One region of the Proteus columbae genome, then DNA from elsewhere that is predicted to be linked to it. Evidence: predicted binding sites of a transcription regulator. Region 1 holds the regulator's gene; the other holds the start of a gene.
The links. Region 1 encodes CRP, which controls carbon source genes, mostly activating them, when cyclic AMP is high. Its sites were predicted from a motif close to ATGTGANNNNNNTCACAT; they were not measured.

Region 1 (12,726 bases):
TTTCATATTTTTGTCATAATATAACTATCCACATTAATAAAAAATATTGAGATTAATTTATAATATCTTAATGATTTCGCTAAGTGATTGATTTTTTAATTGTGTTAATAAATTTAAAAGGAAGCTAACTTATTAATATAGAGAGAGTTACAAAACTACTCACAGAGTTATCCACAGGTTTTCTGATGTTGTCTAAAAAATAAATCCTTAATAAAAAAAAGATGGTACTAATATGAACGTTAATATTTATGATGAATAAATAGCTCTATCTTAAATACTTTCTAAATTACACAGTAAGTTTACTTTTTAGTCTTTGTTTTTAATTGAAATCAGATTAATGGATATGGCTTCTGATAAAAAAGTACTTTAATTAATATTAAGTTATCATTCATACTTATTCTTTCTGTTAAGTTCGGTTAATAATAAATAATTGAGTATTTAAGCCGAATTTCTGCATTTAAGAACAGGTAAAATTCGTCTATTGGGCTGTGATGTGGCATTCTAGTCATATCAACGAACCTCAGAACAATGATGAACAGATTATGGTCCAGATAGCAGAAAACCCCTTTATCCTTGTAGATGGCTCTTCATACCTTTATCGTGCCTATCATGCCTTTCCACCGCTAACTAATAGCCAAGGTGAGCCAACGGGTGCGATGTATGGTGTGTTGAACATGCTGCGTAGCTTGATAATACAGTATAAGCCAAGCCATGTTGCGGTTGTGTTTGACGCTAAAGGTAAAACATTCCGTGATGAGTTGTATGAGGAATACAAATCTAATCGTCCTCCAATGCCAGATGATCTGCGTGAACAAATAGCGCCTTTACATGAGATGGTGCAAGCAATGGGTTTACCCTTGTTATCTATTTCAGGTGTGGAAGCGGATGATGTTATTGGAACATTGGCACTAAAAGCAGCGGCTGATGGGCGTGATGTCCTAATAAGCACCGGCGATAAAGATATGGCGCAATTAGTGACGCCAAAGATCACGCTGATTAACACCATGACCAACGTTATTTTGGGTCCTGATGAAGTTAAAGAAAAATATGGCGTTCCTCCTGAACTGATTATTGATTTCCTCGCATTGATGGGCGATTCATCGGATAACATCCCTGGTGTCCCTGGTGTTGGTGAAAAAACCGCACTAGGTCTTTTACAAGGGCTTGGTAGTTTAGATGATATCTATCAACAGCTTGATAATATTGCAACATTGAGTTTCCGTGGTGCTAAAACACTTGGCGCTAAAATGGCAGAGCATGAGAAAGTGGCAAAACTTTCTTATAAGTTGGCAACGATTAAAACCGATGTTGAACTCGATAAAACGTTTGATGATTTAGTGGTTAATGAGCCAAATTTAGATCAATTATTAGAGATGTTCACGCGTTATGAATTTAAACGCTGGATAAGTGATCTTCAAAATGGTGGCTGGTTAGCACAACGCAGTACACACAAAGTTGCAGTGCCTTACACCTCAGAAGCCGTTAACCCCAAAGAAGCACCTGTATCAGCTAATTTTCCTGTTATTACACAAGAGAATTATGAAGCTGTCTTAACGCATGAAAGTCTGGCGCGATGGGTTGAGCTTCTCAAAAAAGCACCTGCATTTGCATTCGATACAGAAACGGATAGCTTAAATAATATTGATGCTCGTTTGGTGGGATTATCATTTGCTATTGAGCCGGGTAAAGCTGCTTATATTCCACTACGTCATGAGTATTTAGATGCGCCAGACCAACTTCCTGTTAATGAAGTGCTAGCGGCATTAAAACCCATTTTAGAAGATAAAAATATTTTAAAAATTGGGCAAAACTTGAAGTTTGATCGTGGCATTATGGAAAATGAAGGTATCGAATTAAACGGTATTCATTTTGATACGATGTTGGAGTCTTACGTATTAAATAGCGTGAGTAATCGACATGATATGGATACTTTGGCTGAAAAACATTTAAACCATAAAACCACGACATTTGAAGAGATCGCGGGTAAAGGTAAAGGTCAACTCACCTTTAACCAAATTGAGGTTGAGCAAGCGACGTTATATGCGGCTGAAGATGCCGATATCACTTTATTACTCCATCAAGCGCTATATCCTCAAATAGACGCTATTGAGCCTCTTAAGCATGTTTACCGCGATATCGAAATGCCATTAGTTCCTGTGCTTTCTAGAATGGAACGCAAGGGAGTATTAATTGATGCTCAAGTGTTAGCTGTTCAATCTCAAGAAATTACACAACGTTTGGCTGAAATTGAAAAAGAGACGTTTGCGTTAGCTGGACAAGAGTTTAATCTCTCTTCACCTAAGCAGTTACAAGAAATTTTATTTGATAAATTGCAATTGCCAGTTATCAAGAAAACCCCGAAAGGGGCGCCATCTACCAATGAAGAAGTATTAGAAGAATTAGCACATAGCCATGAATTACCTCGCTTAATCTTAGAGCATCGTGGTCTTGCGAAACTGAAATCTACCTATACTGATAAATTACCATTAATGGTAAATAGTAAGACGAAGCGTGTACATACTTCATATCATCAAGCAGTGACGGCAACGGGGCGTTTATCTTCTCGTGATCCGAATCTTCAAAATATTCCAGTGAGAAATGAAGAAGGGCGTCGAATTCGCCAAGCATTTATTGCGCGTGAAGGTTTTAAAATTGTTGCTGCCGACTATTCACAAATTGAATTACGGATCATGGCACATTTATCGCAAGATAAAGGTTTGTTAGATGCCTTTGCTCAAGGTAAAGATATTCACCGTGCAACTGCATCTGAAGTGTTTGGTATACCTTTAGAAGACGTCACCTCTGAGCAACGTCGTAGTGCGAAAGCGATCAACTTTGGTCTTATTTATGGCATGAGCGCATTTGGCTTATCGCAACAGATTGGTGTTGAGAGAAGAGAAGCTCAGCGTTATATGGATCTCTATTTTGAACGTTATCCAGGTGTCTTGGACTATATGGAGCGCACACGTAAACAAGCTTCTGAACAAGGCTATGTTGAAACGTTAGATGGTCGTCGCCTCTATTTACCAGAAATTAATTCAAAGAATGCAATTCGTCGTAAAGCTTCAGAGCGTGAGGCGATTAATGCGCCAATGCAGGGTACAGCTGCGGATATTATCAAAAAAGCTATGATTGCTGTGGATAATTGGATTTGCAATGAATGTCCTGCTGATGTGCATATGATTATGCAAGTACACGATGAGTTAGTGTTTGAAGTGCGAGAGTCTTACCTAGAGAACGCAAATATCATGATCCATAAATTGATGGAAAGCAGTATGGAATTAGCTATTCCGTTGAAAGTGGAAGTGGGTATTGGTAATAACTGGGATGAAGCACACTAGTTTTTAAATACTATGTTTAATTAGAAAAGGGCGCAGGATTGTGCCCTTTTTGTTTATGCTTTAGTGTTTGGCGCAAGCTCTGACTCTTCAAATTCAAGAAAGTCTTCATGCAAACCTTGGATTAATCTATCCGTTGTTGTGCCTTTGCCATCGAGTTCCATCAAAGACCAACCTACCTTGTCATTCACGTCATAAAGATAGTTTTGATCAAGCATATCAATCACCTTGCCAATAATTGATTTACCATAGAAATGCAGCAATACCTTAAGTTCTTGATTATCAAGTTGGGAAGTAAGCTTTTGATATACTTCGGTTGCTTCATCAGAGTAAATATCCATTTCACTGATATTTTCCTCAATATCACGATAGATATCGGTGAGTCCTTTTAGTACAAGGAATCGTGCGAACTGCGGAATGTTTTCTTGTAATTCACTATTTGCCCATGATTTTGGGTTTGTTGCACCGGCTGCTTTGAGTTGTTCATATAAATCCTTAAATCGACTATTTTCCATTTTTACCTCAATTGATGTGCTAATGAGTTTTAAATCCATTGTATAAGGAATAGAGAGAAAAATAGTGGGAGTCTATCTATATTAGGGCAGAAAAAAGAAAAGCTCGGTTAATTACCGAGCTTTTTTATGTCAAAACTTATCAACATGTGAAAAAGAGATAAGTGAATAATTAAGCAACTTGCGAGTCTATCAGCTTGCTTAATTTTTTCTGTTTTTTCTCAATCCGTTGGCGTTTTAACGGAGATAAATGGTCAATAAAGAGTTTGCCATCAAGATGGTCTAACTCATGCTGAATGCAGCCTGCAAACAAATCAGAGGCTTCAAGTTCAATTTCATTACCATTTCTATCCAATGCCTTAACCTTTAAGAAGCGGTAACGCTCTGTTGGGGCAAAAGAATCTGGAATAGATAGACACCCATCCATCATATCCATCACTTCATCTTCAGTGCTGATAATTTCAGGATTGATAAGTGCAATCGGTTGATCTCGGTTTTCAGAAACATCAATTACAACAATGCGTTTAGATACATTAACCTGAGGTGCTGCTAAGCCAATACCTCGTTCTGCGTACATGGTTTCAATCATGTCATCGATTAATGTGCGTATTTCGTCATCTACTTTTTCCACTGGTACTGCGACTCTGCGCAGACGCTCATCTGGAAAACGCAGGAGCGTTAATACAGCCATGGATACCTCATTTTATCGCTAATTACATATTTACTACGGTCTCGCAATAAGCGTATCACAAAATCATTAAGGATAAACCGCACCTTTTGTGTGATTTGTTCTATTTTTAATCATATTCACGTAAGTGATTAAAGTCTCATAATTATGTAATTAAACTACATTTATTTATGGTTTGAATACATAAACACATAGCTGAATCGTGTCTGCATGTGAAAAAAAATTACAAAAGGGCTTTTATTAACCAATAAAATAGAGTACATTATCTCTCGTAGGGTACAGAGGTAAGATGTTCTATCTTTCAGACCTTTTACTTCACGTAATCGGATTTAGCTGAATATTAGCTGCCCCAGTCGACTTTATTTCGACTGGGGCATTTTTTTATCTAAAATTCACTGAAGTGGTTTGTGCGAGAAGTGAAAGGGAAAAGTGATTTCCCTTTTATCAATAGAAGATCAGAACGCTATCGTTGAGAAAAAAGAAGATAATTAAGCGTTGTCATCATTTTTAGGCTGTTCTTCTGAGCCTGAAAACCATTCATTAAGTGTGTTACGTAGCTTATCAATGCCAATTTTTTTCAATGATGAAAAGTATTCTACGCGGATATCGCCTACTTTATTTGCCAGCTCTTCACGTACGCTCATTAACTGCTTTTTACGCGCGCCTGATGCGAGTTTATCCGCTTTAGTCAGTAAAACGAGAGTAGGAAGCTCTGAGCCCACAGCCCAGTCAATCATTTGCATATCGAGATCTTTTAATGGATGACGAATATCCATTAAAATAACCACACCTTTTAAGCACTCTCTTTTTTGTAGGTATTCACCTAAAGAGCGTTGCCATTTACGCTTCATTTCTTCAGGAACTTGGGCATAGCCGTAGCCTGGCAAATCGACTAAGCGTAAGCCTTCTTCAATTTGAAAAAGGTTGATTAATTGCGTACGGCCTGGGGTTTTACTGGTTCTGGCTAATCCATTTTGTTGGGTTAACGCATTTAAAGCACTGGATTTACCGGCATTAGAGCGACCCGCAAAGGCAATTTCAATTCCTGTATCTGGTGGTAAATGACGGATATCAGGCGCACTGATGATGAAATGTGCTTTTTGGTAATTAAATTGGGTCATTATGGTATAAACCTCTCTGAAATAATGCGGCTTTTCATGCATACTCATTTCAATTTTGCATGAAAATGAATATCTAAAATATTTATTTGCTCTATTTTGGCGCAATTTAATGACTTATAACAGTGCTTAAAAATTAAAATTTACCCTGTTATAACGTAATTAGACTTATTGAGCGTAAATAAAGGTAAATGATTGGCACTATTTACCTCAGCGAATTAGAATCGCTGCATATAAAGTAAGTTGTAGACTATTAAAGTAAAGGATCCCTGCATGTTAAAACGTTTTCTTGTCACCTTCGTTACCGCTTGCACTTTAACAACAGCGACTTTTGCAATGGCAACGGGAGAAACCTTCGTTAAATTAGTCACCTCTGAAGGCAATATTGAAATATCACTGGATAATAAAAAAGCCCCAATTACAACGAAAAATTTTATTCAGTATGTCGAAGATGGGTACTATAACGGCACCACTTTTCATCGTGTTATTCCTGGCTTTATGGTTCAAGGCGGTGGTTTTACTGCTGATTTACAGCAAAAACAAACCAGAGCGCCAATTAAAAATGAAGCCGACAATGGATTACGCAATGTAAAAGGTTCTATTGCCATGGCTCGCACATCAGATAAAGACAGCGCAACCAGCCAATTCTTTATTAATGTGGCTGACAATGCATTTTTAGATCACGGTCAACGTGATTTTGGCTATGCCGTATTTGGTAAAGTTGTGAAAGGAATGGATGTAGTTGATAAAATTTCACAAGCTCCAACTCGTAATATTGGACCTTACCAAAATGTGCCAGTAAAAACGGTCACTATTTTATCTGCGGAAGTCGTAAAACAATAAACGCATTATTAGGATAGGATATTTACTTATTCTAATAAGATAAAATGCATATAAACCGGAATGAATATTTTCATTCCGGGATTTTTAGTACAAAAAAATCTTTTTGATCCTTCCTTTTTTCGTGTGATCTCCTGCAATAAGTATTCACTACGCTATTAATCACTCTATTCATCATCAATTACCGTCATTCTTGTTATTGCGCAATAAATCAGCAGGTTTTCTTGCTTACTATTCATATTTTACACCTGTGCTATGATAATCGGCTTTGTTGTACCCAAGTCGGTTAAACAACGAGCTATTTTGGCAAATCTACACTCGCTTTAAAATAGTAATAAAATAGATAATGATAAGAAAATCAGTCGGATAGGCTAATATGCTGTTACTTATTGATAATTACGACTCGTTTACCTACAACCTCTATCAGTATTTCTGTGAATTGGGTGCTGAGGTTGTTGTTAAGCGTAACGATGAGATCGGACTTAAAGAGATAGAAAAGATGATGCCAGCACATCTTGTTATCTCGCCAGGACCTTGTACTCCTGATGAAGCAGGGATCTCTCTTGAGGCTATACAGCGGTTTGCCGGTGAAATTCCTATTCTTGGCGTTTGTCTTGGACATCAAGCGATAGGACAAGCTTTTGGTGCATCAGTTATCAGAGCACGAGAAGTGATGCATGGTAAAAATTCATTAATACATCATAATCAACAAGGTGTTTTTAAGGGACTTAATCGGCCTTTAAATGTGACGCGTTACCACTCTTTAGTGATTGATGCGACGACATTACCCGTACCTTTTGAAGTGACGGCATGGAGCCAACATGATGGAAATGTTGATGAAATTATGGGAATTCGCCATCGTACTCTGCCAATTGAAGGGGTTCAATTTCACCCAGAAAGTATTTTAAGTGAACAAGGGCATGAGCTATTAAATAATTTCCTTAAATATTAAATGGATAGCATTTAAATAGCGAAATAACGCCTTTTTATACAAAACCACATTTGATTTTTTATTCATATTTAGTGATTATATTTTCATATTGAATATGAATAACGATCAGGTGGGGTAATGACAAAGCAAAGCATCAACCGGGCAACTTACGATCAAGTAATGTTGCCAATTTATTCACCCGCAGAATTTATTCCTGTCAAAGGGATGGGTAGCCGTGTTTGGGATCAGCAGGGAAAATCGTATATTGATTTTGCTGGTGGTATTGCTGTTTTAGCACTGGGGCATGCTCATCCTGCTCTTAATCAAGCCTTGAAAGAACAAAGCGAACAACTTTGGCATGTTAGTAATATTTTTACTAATGAACCAGCATTGCGTTTAGCACAAAAATTAATAAATAACACATTTGCAGAACGTGTCTTTTTTGCCAATTCAGGCGCAGAAGCGAATGAGGCAGCATTTAAGTTGGCTCGCCATTATGCCATCACTCGCCATAGTCCTTATAAAACTAAAATTATTGCTTTTCACCATGCATTCCACGGCAGAACACTGTTTACAGTATCTGTTGGTGGGCAACCTAAATATGCAGATGGTTTTGGCCCTAAGCCTGCAGATATCGTGCATATTCCTTTCAATGATTTAGAGGCGGTTAAAGCTGTTATTGACGACCATACTTGTGCTGTCGTATTGGAACCTGTGCAAGGTGAAGGTGGTGTCACGGTAGCAACACCTGAGTTTATGAGGGGGCTACGTGAATTGTGTGATAAGCATCAAGCTCTGCTTGTTCTTGATGAAGTACAAACAGGTATGGGACGTACAGGCAAGCTTTTTGCCTATATGAACTATGATGTGACACCAGACATTATTACAACTGCAAAAGCGCTAGGAGGTGGTTTTCCACTCAGTGCGATGTTAACAACACATGAAATAGCTTCTGTAATGGGCGTAGGGACTCATGGTACAACTTATGGTGGCAATCCATTAGCTTGTGCAGTGGGTAATGTCGCATTTGATTTAATTAATACACCTGAGGTACTTGAGGGTGTAGAAAAGCGCTATCAATGGATTGTGGATGAACTGGTGGCAATTAATCAAACGTACGATGTCTTTTCGCAAATCCGTGGACAAGGTTTATTGATCGGTGCGCAATTGGCACCACAATATAAAGGTAAAGCCAAAGAGTTACTCGGTCTTGCTGCCAAACATGGCTTAATGATGTTAAACGCAGGAGCCGATGTAATGCGTTTTACACCATCGTTAATTATTACCCAAGAAGAATTACAAGAAGGAATGGTGGCATTAAAAGTGGCTATTGCGGAATTTGTAAAAGGGTAGTGCGGACTAAAAACCCCATCTATAAGGATGGGGTTTATACAGATTGTATCATCAATAGCCCTTTTATTGGGCTATTGTTTGTTCGGGGTGGGGAAACTTAGCGAGTCCCGTAAACGACGATAGTTTTACCGTGTGCTGAGATCAGGTTTTGATCTTCTAGCATTTTGAGAATACGGCCTACAGTTTCGCGTGAACAACCAACGATTTGACCAATTTCCTGACGTGTAATTTTAATTTGCATGCCATCAGGATGCGTCATGGCATCGGGTTGTTTTGCTAAGTTTAGTAAGGTCTGTGCAATACGGCCTGTAACATCAAGGAAAGCAAGGTTACCTACTTTTTCTGATGTTGTTTGTAATCTGTTCGCCATTTGAGCAGAAAGGCGCATCAGAATATCAGGGTTAACCTGAATTAATTGACGGAATTTTTTATAGGAAATTTCTGCTACTTCACAGGCTGTTTTTGCTCTAACCCATGCACTACGTTCTTGATCTTCTTCAAATAATCCAAGTTCACCGATGAAATCCCCCTGATTTAGGTAGGAGAGGATCATTTCTTTTCCTTCTTCATCTTTAATAAGAACAGCCACGGAACCTTTAACAATATAATAAAGTGTTTCCGCTTTCTCACCTTGGTGGATCAGCGTGCTCTTGGATGGATATTTGTGAATATGGCAGTGTGACAAAAACCATTCAAGAGTCGGGTCTGTTTGCGGCTTGCCGAGAACCATTCGCGTTATCCTCTGTACGTTAAATGCAGCCTTTCAAAACGGATAGGTTCCCTTTTGATACAGCGTGCTTAAAAATCCTATCTTTACCTATTAACTTCCTGAGAACACGGTAAGTTAATATGGAGTAGATTATAATAAATGAGAAAATAATGCATTGATCTTAACCACTATCATCAAGCAGATATTGTTTTTAACACAATTAGTGCATTAAGTCTCGTTTTACGCAGTCAGCATAATAAACCTATTTGCTAATTGCTAGTTGAATTATGAGAATGTACTCTTTTAGTTTCTGTCATCTTTAGGGGAAAATAAATGGAAGCGAGAGTTAAGTGGGTAGAAGATTTATCTTTTGTCGGTGAGTCTTCTTCTGGTCATCAAATCATGATGGATGGAAATTCGGGTGATAAAGCACCAAGTCCAATGGAAATGGTATTAATTGCTGCAGGTGGGTGTAGCGCTATTGATGTTGTGAGCATCTTACGTAAAGGTCGTCACCAAGTGACTGATTGTGAAGTGAAATTAACATCAGAAAGACGCGAAGAAGCCCCTCGTCTATTTACTGATATCAATTTACATTTTATTGTTTCAGGTAAAGAATTAACGGATAAAATCGTAGAACGAGCTGTTCAATTATCCGCAGAAAAATATTGTTCTGTTTCTTTAATGCTAGGAAAAGCAGCCAATATTACGCATTCATTTGAAATAAAAGATGCCGACTAATTTTGATATTTTAAAATAAAGTTTAATTCGAAAAATAATATCCCTTAATTAATGGGATATTATTTTTATAGAGATAAATTTTATTTTGGTTAACTTATCTTTTCGCCATTTAATAATTTTTTGACTAATGGCGCCATAATTAATTCCATCGCTAATCCTAATTTCCCGCCCGGTACAACAATAGTATTTATTGTTGACATAAATGAGCCATGCAACATCGCAAGTAAATAGGGAAAATCAATATCGGTTAAGCCTCGAAAACGAATAACAATAAAGCTTTCATCGAGAGTGGGGATTGCTTTGGCAGAAAAAGGGTTTGAAGTATCAACCGTTGGAACTCGTTGGAAGTTAATGTGAGTGCGTGAGAATTGAGGAATAATATAGCTAATATAATCATCCATTGAGCGTACAACCGAATCTCTTACCGCCTCTTGTGAGTGTCCTCTTTCTGTGGTGTCTCGAATAAGCTTTTGTATCCACTCTAGGTTTACGATAGGGACAACACCCACTAGTAAATCAACATGTTGTGCGACATCGTGCTCATTGGTGACAACGCCCCCGTGTAACCCTTCATAAAAGAGAACATCGGTATTGTTTGGCAAAGGCTCCCAAGGTGTAAATGTACCTGGTAATTGGTTGTAGGGAGTGGCTTCATCATAAGAGTGTAGATACTTGCGAGATTGACCTTGTCCTGTATCACTATACTGACTTAAGGTCTTACTCAGTAAGCTAAAATCATTTGCTTCAGGGCCAAAATAACTGATATGTCTACCTTGTTCTCTGGCTTTTCTTATCGCCATATCCATTTCAGGACGGGTATAGCGATGGAAACTATCTCCATCAATCAATGCAGCATTTGCATTGAGTTGTTGGAATATCTTACGAAAAGCTTGGCTTGTTGTGGTAGTTCCTGCACCACTTGAGCCAGTCACTGCGATGATCGGATGCTTGATTGACATAGGTTATCCTTTTGCTAAATAAGGTTGGCCCTTATTGACGGCGATACATCGCTTGCTTTGAATAACTAACCAGAGCGAAACTGCGATGCCGGCATAATATTGACGCTCTCATGAAGTTCTGACCAAACCAATACGGCTTCACCGGATTTAAGTTGTTTTTTTACGTCGGCGACTTTTTGTTCAAGCGTTTTCTCTTGGATACCATAATCAGTGCCTTCTCGTAAAACAAAACTTTCAATAAGATTATCAAGTGTCTCTGTGGAAAGCTCATTCCAAGGAATTATCATTTGGTTTTCTCCAAATAAGCGGATAACCAGTCAGGTATTCGGCTTTCAAGCCACATCACGGGTTTAGAAAGTTTTCCACTTACAAAACCGACATGCCCACCAAACTCGGTGAGTTGATATTCAATGTTGTTTGGTAAGGTTGTGATATCAGGAATAACATCCGCAGACATAAAAGGATCATCTTTCGCGTGAATAATCAGTGTTGTTTTCTTTATTTTATTTAATAAAGGTAATGCACTGCATTGGCGATAATAATCTAACGCATCTTTAAATCCGTGAATTTTAGACGTGATAAGATCGTCAAATTGACGTAGTTTTTTAATGGATTTTATCGTCAATAAGCTGATTGGTAATGATTCAGGATAGCGAATAAGCTTGCGTGTCGCGTTATTTTTCAGCTCTTTTAACAGATACCATTGATAAAAACGAGAAAAGCCATGTTCAATTTTTGTTGAGCATGGTTCTAGCATTAATGGCGCAGAGACAATAACGGCAGCATCTACAACCGCATTTTCACCGCTTTCTGCGAGATAATAGGCAAGCATATTTCCACCAAGAGAGTAGCCAACGGCGGCTGTTGGTTGCTCACCAAATTCCTTTTTCAACCAATTTAAGAAGTAGCGAGCATCTTCCGTTTCACCAGAGTGATAAATGCGCTTTTGTCTATTGGGTTCACCACTACATCCTCTAAAGTGCATCACAACGCTTAGCCAGCCTCTCTCTTTTGCTGCGGCTAACATGCCGTGAGCATAAGGGCTACTAAATCCACCTTCTAAGCCATGAAAAATGACTAAGCGCGGTTTATTGAGTGCTGTTGTCGGATCTTCACTCCACGCTAAATCGACAAAATCGTTGTCTGGGAGATTGAGTCGTTGCCAATGTGGCGTAAGTTGTGGTGTCCTACGTACAATTCTTGGTAAGAGCGTTTGTAAATGTGGATTTTTAGCCCAACGCATTGGATTAAAGTATTGAGACATATTTTCCGTCTATCAAAATGAATTAACACTTGTTTGCTAAATAACATACTGCTATTTTCGGTGAAAATAAAACATCTGTCACATCTTTGAGCACTTATAATGACAATTAGTCTGATTTCATCGTTAGCAATTTTCCTATTTATTGCTGCTATCACGCCTGGACCCAACAACTTATTGCTTACTTCATCAGGTGCTAATGTAGGTTTTAAAAGCTCATTAAAGCTGATGGCTGGCATTATGCTAGGTATGCAATGTGTTTTGCTGAGTTCTGCA
Region 2 (12,726 bases), 1.6 Mb from region 1:
ATCACGTAAATTAAGTTGCTCACCGTCTTTCATTTGCCAAATAATTAAGCTGTCTGAAATTTTTACTTTGGCGATATTCAACTGCCAATTATTGGCTCTAGGTTCGACAACTGGGTGAGAAATATCTCGAGGAGTAGAAGGTGGTGATATTTTAGGAATGGCTTTACTTTCAGGTGTTTGGCGAACTACGGCACCTTTAAGCATGACTTCTTTTACTTCAAGTTGATGGGAAAGTAGCGGTAATAACTCAACATCAAGACGCATATTATCGGCAGTAATAAAAGGCATTTCAGCACCAGGTGCTGTCAATGACATTTTACCACTGATAATGCTTAACTTTGGCCACACATGCCAACGCATATCATCTTGTAATGTGAGTTTATAACCGCTTTGTTTTTCGACCCTTTCAACAAGGTATCCACGGAAATCATTCGGGTTAATGAGTAAAACTAACGCTGTTAAGCCTGCAAAAATAACCACAAGCAAGATAGCCAGTGTTGTCAAAAACCTTTTCATATAATTACCCGCTTAGTGAACATGATAATGATGATTATAAAGATAGTTAATCTTCACTAATCCGACTACCAACAGCACCTTGTTGATTTTTATATTTTGCATCTTGACGACGATTATAAGGTCTATCAGCAGAACCAGACATAGGTTCAAAGCTTAATGCACCAATAACCATACCTGGTCTTAATGCGAGAGGAAGTTTACCTGAATTAAAAAATTCTAATACGATTTGTCCATGCCAGCCGGGATCAATACGATGAGCGGTAACATGTACCATTAAACCTAAACGGGCTAATGATGAGCGTCCATCTAACCATCCAACAACATTATCAGGCAAAGTGACTGACTCAAGTGTCACCGCTAACGCTAATTCACCCGGATGTAAGAAAAATGCTTCACCTTCAGGTAACACAATTTCATCACTCATTACACGTTCTAGCGCAGCGTTCACTTCAGCCTTAGGGCCACTCAAATCAATATAAGCAGCAGTATGACCTTGGAAAACACGAAATTGATTTCCTAAGCAAACATCTGCTGTTGCGCCGTTAATTCGCTCGACGGGCGGGCGGGGTTCAATGACTAATTTACCTTCATCCAGCCACTGAATAATATCACGGTCGCATAATCGCATTTTATTTCCTTCTTCAAGTTAAACAGGCAGTTTCATCATGCATGAAAGCTGCCCACAAATGAACCTATTATTCGCAGAACTGCCCAATTTTTGCTTTCAGAATATCAATCGCAACGCGGTTTTTACCCCCTCTAGGTACAATAATATCGGCATATTGTTTAGAAGGTTCAATAAACTGGAAGAACATAGGACGAACGGTTTTATTATATTGTTCAATGACTGAGTCTAAGCTACGTCCACGTTCATTCACATCACGTTTAATTCTACGCATTAAGCAAATATCTAATGGCGTATCAACAAAGATAGAGAAATCCATCTCTTCACGCAGGCGTTTATCTGTTAATAACAAGATGCCTTCAATGATAATAACTTTTTTAGGTTGAAAAGGAATGGATTCTGTTTTGCGAGTGTGAGCAACGTAGTCGTATTGAGGGAGTTCGATGGTTTTTCCTGCTTTTAGTTCACACAAATGCTGATATAAAAGTGCGTGATCCATCGAATTTGGGTGGTCATAATTGACCTTATATCGTTCTTCCATCGTTAAATCACTTTGGTCACGATAATAACAATCTTCTGGTATCACCCCGATATTATGATCACCTACTTGCGCTCTTAATTCGCGGTAAAGTGTACTTGCAATAAGACTTTTACCCGAAGCAGAAGCTCCAGCGATACCTACAATTGTGCACTGATGTGCTGTGTCAGCCATAATCAAAAACCTGGTTTGAAATAAAAAGAGGGATAACGTAATAATATGTAAATATTACGCTAGCGCAGATTATAGTTTTGAAATCACTCTGGTTCCAGCGTAAAACCAGAAATCTATTCGTTTTTTATCAAAAACAGTCGGAAATCGCATATAAAAAATGGAAAGCCAATGGCTCTCCATTTAAATCAGCAAATAACTCAACGTATTATTTTACTGTCATTACACTGCGCGGAAAGAAATTTCCGTTGGGATTGCATCGCCATCCCAATACATTTGAGCAGACACTGTTGACGCGATTTCGCGATAAATATCAGCAAACTCGCCTTCAGGATCACGCATCACTGTTGGTTGCCCACGGTCTAAGTCTTCACGTAAAGAGATATGAAGAGGAACTTGACCTAATAATTGGCAATGATATTTCTCTGCCAATTTCGCCGCACCACCAGTACCAAAGATAGGTTCAAGGTGACCACAGTTACTACAAATATGTGCGCTCATGTTTTCAATAATACCTAATACAGGTACATTGACTTTCTTAAACATGACGATCCCTTTCATTGCATCCACCAGCGCGATATCTTGTGGTGTTGTTACCACAACCGCAGCGGTTACAGGGATATTTTGAGATAAGGTTAATTGGATATCACCTGTTCCCGGCGGCATATCGATAACGAGATAATCCAAATCAGGCCACAGCGTATCTTGGAGCATTTGCATTAATGCTTTGCTCGCCATAGGACCACGCCATACCATTGCATTATCATCTGTAACTAAATAACCGATAGAGTTAGATGCTAAACCATAAGCCATAATCGGTGCCATATGTTGTCCATCAGGAGACGTTGGACGCTCCATTGTGGTACCCAACATATTCGGAATAGATGGCCCATAAATATCAGCATCAAGAATACCTACTTTAGCGCCTTCTTGTGCAAGAGCTAATGCAAGGTTAACTGCTGTACTTGATTTACCAACGCCACCTTTACCAGAGCTCACAGCAAGAATATTACGCACACCATTAACGCCTGGTAGATCATTTGCACGGCGTAAGGTTGAAATATTGTGCTTGAGTTTCCATTCAATGGCTTTTGCACCAGTGATGTTGCGAAGTTCAGCTGTTTTTTCTTCGATTAGGACTTGGAAAGGTTTTTTCCAAACAAATGGCATCACTAACTCGATATGAAGAACATCGTCAATCATCGCACATTGATGTAATGCTTTTAGAGAAAGCAGATTACGCTTCAATGTCGGGTGTTCAAAAGTAGACAAGACACCTGAAACTTTTTCGTTCAGAATCTCAGGGGTGGTCTGCTCGGGGGATTTATCACTCATCCCGGCTCCTCTCGTTTTCATTATTTATTAAATATATGAGTGCATCTATCATATCAGATAGTAGATGACTACGTTAATGCCTTACCTCAATTTGCCAACTGAAATTTCTCTTGCAAAAACTCGATTATTGCCCTAGCGACATCATGACGGATCGGTTAACATCAAAGTCCCTTTTATTAATTTTATGGAAGTAAGATCCTTACTATGTCTCACGTCGCGAATAAATTATTGGTAACCTGCGCGTTACCTTATGCTAACGGTTCAATTCATCTCGGTCATATCCTTGAGCACATTCAGGCTGATATCTGGGTCCGTTATCAACGAATGCGCGGCAAAGAAGTTCATTTCATCTGCGCTGATGACGCCCACGGCACGCCAATTATGCTGAAAGCTCAACAACTGGGTATTACACCAGAAGCCATGATTGAAGAAATGAGCAAAGAGCATCAGCAGGATTTTGCTGGCTTTAATATCAGTTACGACAATTATCACTCTACACACAGTGAAGAGAGTCGCCAATTATCGACTAAAATTTATCTTGCACTGAAAAAAAATGGTCACATCAAAAGCAAAACTATTTCTCAGCTTTATGATGAAGAAAAAGGCATGTTTTTGCCTGACCGCTTTGTAAAAGGCACTTGCCCTAAATGTAAAGCGCCAGACCAATATGGTGATAACTGTGAAGTTTGTGGCTCTACTTACAGCCCAACCGAATTAATCAACCCACGCTCTGTTGTATCAGGTTCAACGCCTGTTATGCGTGAAACTGAGCACTATTTCTTCGACTTACCTGCATTTAGCAATATGTTACAAGAGTGGATACGCTCTGGCGCTCTGCAAGAGCAAGTTGCAAATAAAATGCAAGAGTGGTTCGACAGCGGTTTACAACAGTGGGATATCACTCGTGACGCACCTTATTTTGGATTTGAAATCCCAGATGCACCGGGTAAATATTTCTATGTATGGCTAGATGCACCAATCGGCTACATGAGTTCTTTCTTAAACTTATGTGAAAAACGTGGTGATTTAAGTTTTGATGAGTTTTGGAATAAAGACAGCAAAGCAGACCTTTATCACTTTATTGGTAAAGATATCGTCTATTTCCACAGCTTATTCTGGCCAGCCATGTTAGAAGGCAGCGAATACCGCAAGCCAACCAACCTGTTTGTTCACGGTTATGTCACTGTAAATGGCGCGAAGATGTCAAAATCTCGTGGCACCTTTATTACAGCGCGTGCTTATCTTGATCATTTTGATGCAGATTGCCTACGCTATTACTATGCAGCAAAACTTTCCTCACGCATTGATGATATTGACCTAAACTTAGAAGACTTTGTTCAACGTGTTAACAGCGATATTGTTAATAAAGTCGTTAACCTTGCATCACGTACAGCAGGTTTTATCAGCAAGCGTTTTGATGGCAAATTAGCAGATTCTTTAGATGATGCTAAGCTTTATCAACACTTTGTTGATATGAAAGAAACTATCGCACAGTCATTTGAAAATCGTGAATTTGGTAAAGCAGTTCGTGAAATCATGGCATTAGCGGATGAAGCCAACCGCTATATTGATGAAAAAGCGCCGTGGGTTGTAGCAAAACAAGAAGGTCAAGATGCACAGCTACAAGCTATCTGTACAATGGGTATTAACTTATTCCGCGTACTGATGACATATCTGAAACCTGTTTTACCTTCATTAACAGAACGTTCAGAAGCCTTTTTGCAAACCGAATTAACATGGGATGCGCTTGCACAACCACTTTTAGGTACAGAAATCACCAAATTCAAAGCACTGTTTAACCGTATTGAAATGGATAAAGCCAATGCAATGGTTGAAGCATCTAAAAGCACCATTGCACCTGTAAAAGAAGTCACAGGACCATTAGCAGATTCACCAATTCAAGAAACGATTAAGTTTGATGATTTTGCGAAAATCGATATGCGTATCGCTGAAATTAAACAAGCTGATTTTGTTGAAGGATCAGATAAGTTACTGAAGCTAATTTTGGACTTAGGTGGTGAGACTCGCCAAGTCTTTTCTGGCATTCGTACAGCATACCCAGATCCGAAAGTGTTGGAAGGTCGTTTAACGGTAATGGTGGCAAACTTAGCACCTCGTAAAATGCGTTTTGGTATTTCAGAAGGCATGGTAATGGCGGCAGGACCTGGCGATAAAGATATCTTCTTACTTAGCCCAGATTCTGGTGCAAAACCGGGTCAGCAAGTGAAATAACAACCAAGATTCATTTGCCAAATCAATAAATGGCGGGGTTCTATAAGAGCCCCGCTCTTTTTTTATTGTGATCCGTAGCACACTTTCAAAATCGGTGTATGATAAATCTGTTAGTTGATTTGGGACACTTACTTATGAAATCTAAACGGGCACGATTGCAGATTACACTTTGGCATTATCTACGATCTTTTTTGGTACTTTATCTTTGTCTCTTTGCGGGTAATCTTATTTCAGCCCTTCTACCCTTCGCGGTTCCAGGCAGCATTGTTGGCTTACTTATTCTCTTCGGTTTACTTGCTTTCCAGCTTATCCCTTTGCGCTGGGTTAAACCGGGTGCCAATATCCTCTTAAAAAATATGACATTACTCTTTATTCCTATCGGAGTGGCAGTAATGAATTATTATGACTTATTAAGTCAGCAACTTTTCCCTATTGTTTTAGCAAGTGTGGTAAGTACCTTTGGTGTTATGGCATTAGTCGCTTATTGCTCACACTATGTTCACCGTGAGCGCATTATCGTGGGTGCAAAACCTGACATAGTTGAGGACGTTGTAGAAAAAACGCAACAGAAAGACGACGATACAGCGTTAAGTGAGAAGAAAAAATGTTAATGTTAATGAATATTTGGTGGTCACTTCCTTTAACCATAATTGTCTTTTATTTATCACGTAAACTTGCTGCTCGTTATAAATTGCCTATATTGAACCCCTTGCTTATAGGTATTGCGGTTATTATTCCTATTTTATTAATCACTCATACACCTTATGAGCATTATTTTGCCGGTAGTCGTATTTTAAATGACTTATTGCAACCGGCTGTGGTTGCCTTAGCCATTCCACTTTATCAGCAATTACACCAAATTCGCGCACAGTGGAAATCGCTGATCAGTATTTGCTTTATCGGTAGTATTGCCGCAATGGTCAGTGGTACTGCGATTGCCTTATGGGCAGGAGCAACACCCGAAATTGCTGCATCAATTTTACCTAAATCAGTGACAACACCTATCGCAATGGCTGTCGCAGATTCCATCGGTGGTATTCCTGCAATCAGTGCTGCATGTGTTATTGCAGTAGGTATTTTAGGTGCCATTTTTGGTCACACACTCTTTAAAATACTGCGTATTCCTACTCACGCATCTCGTGGTTTAGCAATGGGAACCGTTTCTCACGCAGTGGGAACAGCAAGAGCGGCTGAAGTCGATTATATTGAAGGTGCTTATAGCTCACTGGCATTAATGACCTGTGGGATTATTACTTCCCTTACAGCGCCATTTATCTTCCCTATTATTTTGCATCTTTATAGTTGATACCTTTCTTATTCTCCATTCTTAAATCCTCGATTTAATTAAAGTTATTTCGGGGATTTTTACTATAAATTTGAGATACATCTCTCAATTAATGAATTTGTTGCAATTGTTTCATTGAAAATATGATTTTCATCACATATAAGAATGGGTAAAGATGCCTAGAATCTTATAATACAGAAAGATTAATGGGAGACTCATGTATGCATACTCGTTTTCAGGCAATTTGGTCAGATTTATCCCCTCAGTTACAACAAGCACTTGCTCCTTATCTTGAGCAGGATGAATTCCCTGCAATGTTTACGGCAGAACAGGTCAATGCCATAAAAACACAGTTACAATGTAATGATGATGCCTTAGCCCTAGCACTTTTACCAGTTGCCGCAGCTTGTGCTGTCGCGCCAATCTCTAATTTCAAAGTGGGTGCGATTGCTCGTGGCGAAAGTGGTAATATCTATTTCGGTGCCAATATGGAATTTGCTGGCGCACCGCTACAACAAACGGTTCATGCTGAACAAAGCGCCGTGACTCATGCATGGTTACGTGGTGAATCTCGCTTAATCTCAGTCACCGTTAACTATACACCTTGTGGTCATTGTCGCCAGTTTATGAACGAATTGAACAGTGGCACCCATATTCAAATTCAGTTGCCGGGTAGAAAAATGGCAACATTAGGCGATTATTTACCTGATAGCTTTGGCCCGAAAGATCTCAATATCACCTCTTTATTAATGGATAAAGTTAATCACGGTTACAAAATTGATAACCCTAGTGAATTAGCACAACAGGCACTACAAGCTGCCAATCGTAGCCATGCTCCTTATAGTGGATCGCACAGTGGTATTGCTGTTCAAATGAAAAATGGCAAAATTTTCCAAGGTAGCTACGCTGAAAATGCCGCATTTAACCCAAGTTTACCGCCATTACAAGCGGCATTAATTTTATTAAATATGGCAGGTGAGTGTGTGATGGATATTGGATCTGCAGTCTTAATTGAAAAAGCAGAGACAATTTTAACGCAATGGGATGCAACACAAGCAACATTAACTGCTTTAGGTTGCCGCCAAATGCAACGCATCACTTTGTAAAAAGTTTTAACTTATTCCTCTAAAAATCTCTCCTAAAAAAAGCATCAGCATGTAAATTTTGCTGATGCTTACCAGAAAAAGTTGTAACAACCGTATCTATCTCTCATTTCCAAGCATAAAAATCATAAAAAAATAACATAAGCTGTACATATTTTTATTATTTTGTAGGATCTACAATTGTCATGTGACTAACTGCCTTACAAGAGTATTTTTCATGGAACTGGAACACGAAAGTAAACGCCCTCTCTACATCCCGTATGCAGGCCCAATCCTGCTTGAATTTCCCCTGTTAAATAAAGGTAGTGCTTTTAGCGATGAAGAACGCAGTACCTTTAACTTACATGGTTTACTGCCTGAAGCAGTAGAAACCATTGAAGAGCAGGTTGAACGCGCTTATCGCCAATATCTTGATTTCAAAAACGATAACGATAAACATATTTACCTAAGAAATATTCAAGACACTAACGAAACTCTATTTTACCGTTTATTAGAATCTCACCTCACTGAAATGATGCCAATCATTTACACACCAACAGTGGGTGAAGCCTGTGAACATTTCTCCGATATTTATCGTCGCGCTCGCGGTTTATTTATCTCTTACCCTAACCGCGCCAATATCGACGATATGCTACAAAATGCCACTAAACAAAACGTAAAAGTGATTGTTGTGACTGATGGCGAACGTATTCTTGGTTTAGGTGACCAAGGTATCGGTGGTATGGGTATTCCTATCGGTAAACTCTCTTTATATACCGCGTGTGGTGGTATTAGCCCAGCTTACACCCTGCCTGTTGTGCTGGATGTGGGAACGAATAATCCACAACGCTTAAACGATCCACTGTATATGGGATGGCGTCATCCTCGTATTACAGGTGATGAATATAACGAGTTTGTCGATGAGTTTATCCAAGCTGTTAAACGTCGCTGGCCAAATGTTTTACTACAATTTGAAGATTTCGCACAAAAAAATGCGATGCCTTTATTAAATCGTTATCGTGATGAATTATGTTGCTTTAATGATGATATTCAAGGCACAGCGTCGGTCACTTTAGGTAGTCTAATTGCAGCAAGTCGTGCTGCGGGTCGCCAATTAAAAGACCAAACTGTCACTTTCTTAGGCGCAGGTTCTGCGGGTTGTGGTATTGCCGAGCAAATCATCGCCCAAATGAAATCTGAAGGTTTAAGTGATGAGCAAGCGCGTGAACGTATCTTTATGGTTGACCGTTTCGGCTTATTAACGGACAAACTGCCAAATTTACTTGATTTCCAAAGCAAACTTATCCAAAAAAGCGAAACTATTGCTGATTGGCAAACCGAAAGCGATGCGATTTCACTGTTAGAAGTGGTTAAGAATGCAAAACCAACTATTTTGATTGGTGTTTCAGGACAAGCTGGCTTATTCACTGAAGAAATTATTCGTGAAATGCACAAACACTGTGAACGCCCTATCGTAATGCCATTATCTAACCCAACGTCTCGTGTAGAGGCGCGTCCTGAAGATATTATCAACTGGACTGATGGACAAGCATTAGTGGCAACAGGCAGCCCATTTGCACCAGTTAAATACAAAGATAAAGAATATCCAATTGCACAGTGCAACAACTCTTATATCTTCCCAGGTATTGGATTAGGTGTTATCGCATGTGGTGCCAAACGTGTTACTGATGCCATGCTGATGGTGGCAAGTCGCGCATTAGCAGATTGCTCACCAATGGCAAAAGAGGGTGATGGCTCTCTATTACCTTTACTGTCTGATATTCAACAGGTTTCTCGCTATATCGCAAAACAAGTTGCAAAAGAAGCACAAGTACAAGGTGTTGCTACTGTGACTTCTGATTCAGCATTAGAAGAAGCAATTGAACGTAACTATTGGTCACCAGAGTACCGTATTTACAAAAGAACCTCGTTCTAAGTAGTTTGAAACACTAAGTACCATTCCGAAAAGCGCGTCATTACTTAATATGAGGCGCTTTTTTCTTGCTTCCCTATCGCCGCTCAAGTAGCCTTAACTATTATGAAAGTCATTCGTTGTTTGCGTCATTAAGGCAAGGACATGCTAAAACGCCTCATTTATCTTTTTCTTACACTTTTTATTCTACTTGCAGTCACCTTGATTGCCTGCGATCGCTGGATCGGGTGGAAAACCAATCCCTATATATTTGAAGACGTGGATACATTACCTGCTAAAAAAGTGGGCATGGTGTTAGGCACATCAAAGTACTATACCAGCGGTTATATAAATCAGTTTTATCAATATCGCATCCAAGGCGCTGTAAATGCTTATAATAGTGGCAAAATTCAGTATTTATTGCTCAGCGGCGATAATGCAAAACATAGTTATAATGAGCCAAATACGATGCGTAAGGATCTCATTAAAGCGGGCATTCCTGCCTCTCGTATTGTGATGGATTTTGCAGGCTTCAGAACACTTGATTCAGTAGTACGAACAAAAGAGGTATTTGGTACAGATGGATTTACCATTATTACTCAGCGTTTTCACTGTGAGCGAGCTGTTTTTATCGCATTAGAAAAAGGAATTGATGCGCAGTGCTTTGCGGTTGCATCGCCTAAAAGCATGTTTAAAGTACGTGTACGTGAAGTATTTGCCAGAGCAGGTGCAATGATTGATGTTTATATTCTAAACCGCGAACCGCGCTTTTTAGGGCCGCCAGAAACGATCCCCGCAATACAATCTATTCCTGAAGGCATTAAAGGTTATCCTGCAGTTTCACCAGAGGAAGTCGAATCACTTCCTCTAAATGAAAATAATCATGAAAAAAGCTAAAAGAATTGTGCTAATTTCGAGGCTGATTTACGCCAAATCCACTCTATTGGCCCTTGTGGAAAATAACGTAACCAAATCACAGCAAAAGTAATATTGATTGCCCAAATGACGGCAACAAAAGGCATCAGTTCAGGTAGAGTAAATTGATTAAATAGCCCCATACGCTGAAATAAATAAATACCGATAACACTTTGCATTAAATAGGTTGTTAACGCCATTTTGCCAACACAACGTAAAGCATAGGCAAAATAAGAGTGCTGAATAATATTCCAGCTCCAATAAAACAGCGCAATATACCCCAAACTTTGCATCACTTGGATCAACATAGTTAAAGGTTGTGCAAAAATAGCCGCCCAGCGGTAATCCCAATCAAGGTAATAATCCACCAGCACAATAACCGTTTGTAAGCTTAAACTAATTGTGAGGAAATAAAGTGCCACATGACCATAATGAGCGCGACTAAATTTCTGCTGCAACCACCCTGATGCCATTAATGCAGAACCCATCAACATCGCACCAAACAAAAACCAACTATATTGACGTACTAGATTAAAGACAAAAAGACTTAGTTCATTCAAACGATAATAAACACTATTTAAATAAGGCCCTGTTTTCCAATCTGATTCAGACAATTGAGAGTATGGCGTGCTATACCAAACGGTATCAATAAAATCACGATAATAGTAAAACAGCGCACCTAAAATCAGTGCACCACAAAAATAGAGTATCGCTCCCAATATAAATTGGTGCTTTGTTGCGATTGATTTGATAAACACAAAAACAAATAAACCACACATACTATATGGAAATAAAATATCCCCTTCCCAAATAAATAATGTGTGAATAACACCAATTAATGCCAGTACAACTAATCGCGATAAATTAAAACGAGTTCCTTTATACAAAAGGAGATAAAGCGTACCACCAAATAACAGCGCAAAAATAAAGAGGAATTTTCCTTGAGCAAACAAATTTAATGCCATCCATGTTATACGATCACCAAAAGAGGCTTCTCCCGAATGTAATGGATTAAATGAAGCCACTCTTAATAATGCAAAACCTGAAATATTGAGCAATAAAATGCCAAGGATCGCCATTCCTCTCAACGCATCGAGGGCTTCAATACGTTGATGAGACGATTCATTCATTTTTATTTAAATCTCAAAGATGACGAACAGCGCGCAGAAACTCCTGACGCGTATTTTGACTAGATTTAAATAACCCGCCTAATGAAGTTGTTGTTGTTGCACTAGTTGCATCACGAATACCACGAGCTTTAACACAATAGTGAACCGCATCAATAGAAACAGCCACATTTTTTGTGCCTAGTAACGTTTGTAATGCGATAAGGATTTGCTGTGTTAAGCGCTCTTGAACTTGAGGACGCTGAGCAAAGAATTGCACAATTCGATTAATTTTAGATAACCCAATCACTTTATCTTTCGGGATATAAGCCACAATGGCTTTACCATCAATGGTGACAAAGTGGTGTTCGCAAGTACTTGTTAATGTGATATCTCGTACTGTCACCATTTCATCAACTTGCATTTTATTTTCGATTAGTGTGATTTTTGGGAAGTTGTGGTAATCCAGCCCTGAGAAAATTTCATCAACATACATTTTAGCGATACGACGAGGAGTTTCAGCTAAACTATCGTCGCTTAAATCTAGATTTAACAGCTTCATCACTTCTGTCATATGATGTTCAATTTGCTGTTTGCTCTCACTTGGAGAGAGTTTCGGTTCACGAAGAGGCGTTTCCAAACCGCGTTCAACTAACGCAGCGTGCACCCATTGCGCCTCTTTACTTAATGATGACATTGGACTCTCCGATAAACACATTAATTAAGTAGCCGTTATCGCTCTTAGCAACAACAGCCTACACTTTAGATGACCTCAATCACATTATCCAGCAATACCGCATTTTTCGTTATGAAATTATTGCATTTTTGTATGAGCTATTTTTAGTTTAAGCCTGATTTTTTTCTTTTAAACACACCAGAAAACCACCGATTATCAATACAATAAAAGCGACATAAAGTGCAGGTTCTAATTTTCCCGTCAATGCTGTTGAAAGTGAAGAAATTACAGGGCCAACTAACTGTCCGATGGCATAAAAAGTGGTGAGTAAAC

Region 2: the regulator CRP is predicted to act here: its motif matches at 6,844-6,861, upstream of cdd (cytidine deaminase).

The regions. Positions count from the first base shown of each region.
Region 1 is NZ_CP043925.1:3,764,052-3,776,777, reverse strand. It holds gene polA (DNA polymerase I) at 543-3,341, shown strand; gene F1325_RS17565 (hypothetical protein) at 3,395-3,853, opposite strand; gene def (peptide deformylase) at 4,023-4,541, opposite strand; gene yihA (ribosome biogenesis GTP-binding protein YihA/YsxC) at 5,027-5,659, opposite strand; gene ppiA (peptidylprolyl isomerase A) at 5,930-6,499, shown strand; gene F1325_RS17545 (aminodeoxychorismate synthase component II) at 6,873-7,448, shown strand; gene argD (bifunctional acetylornithine/succinyldiaminopimelate transaminase) at 7,566-8,780, shown strand; gene crp (cAMP-activated global transcriptional regulator CRP) at 8,878-9,510, opposite strand; gene F1325_RS17530 (OsmC family protein) at 9,823-10,230, shown strand; gene F1325_RS17525 (phosphoribulokinase) at 10,320-11,189, opposite strand; gene F1325_RS17520 (YheU family protein) at 11,255-11,476, opposite strand; gene F1325_RS17515 (hydrolase) at 11,473-12,453, opposite strand; gene F1325_RS17510 (LysE family translocator) at 12,553-12,726, shown strand, end outside.
Region 2 is NZ_CP043925.1:1,217,219-1,229,944, reverse strand. It holds gene asmA (outer membrane assembly protein AsmA) at 1-516, opposite strand, end outside; gene dcd (dCTP deaminase) at 563-1,144, opposite strand; gene udk (uridine kinase) at 1,212-1,853, opposite strand; gene apbC (iron-sulfur cluster carrier protein ApbC) at 2,073-3,185, opposite strand; gene metG (methionine--tRNA ligase) at 3,390-5,417, shown strand; gene F1325_RS05660 (CidA/LrgA family protein) at 5,552-6,028, shown strand; gene F1325_RS05655 (CidB/LrgB family autolysis modulator) at 6,028-6,723, shown strand; gene cdd (cytidine deaminase) at 6,924-7,808, shown strand; gene F1325_RS05645 (NAD-dependent malic enzyme) at 8,023-9,720, shown strand; gene sanA (outer membrane permeability protein SanA) at 9,862-10,593, shown strand; gene yeiB (DUF418 domain-containing protein YeiB) at 10,590-11,741, opposite strand; gene folE (GTP cyclohydrolase I FolE) at 11,755-12,414, opposite strand; gene F1325_RS05625 (YbfB/YjiJ family MFS transporter) at 12,563-12,726, opposite strand, start outside.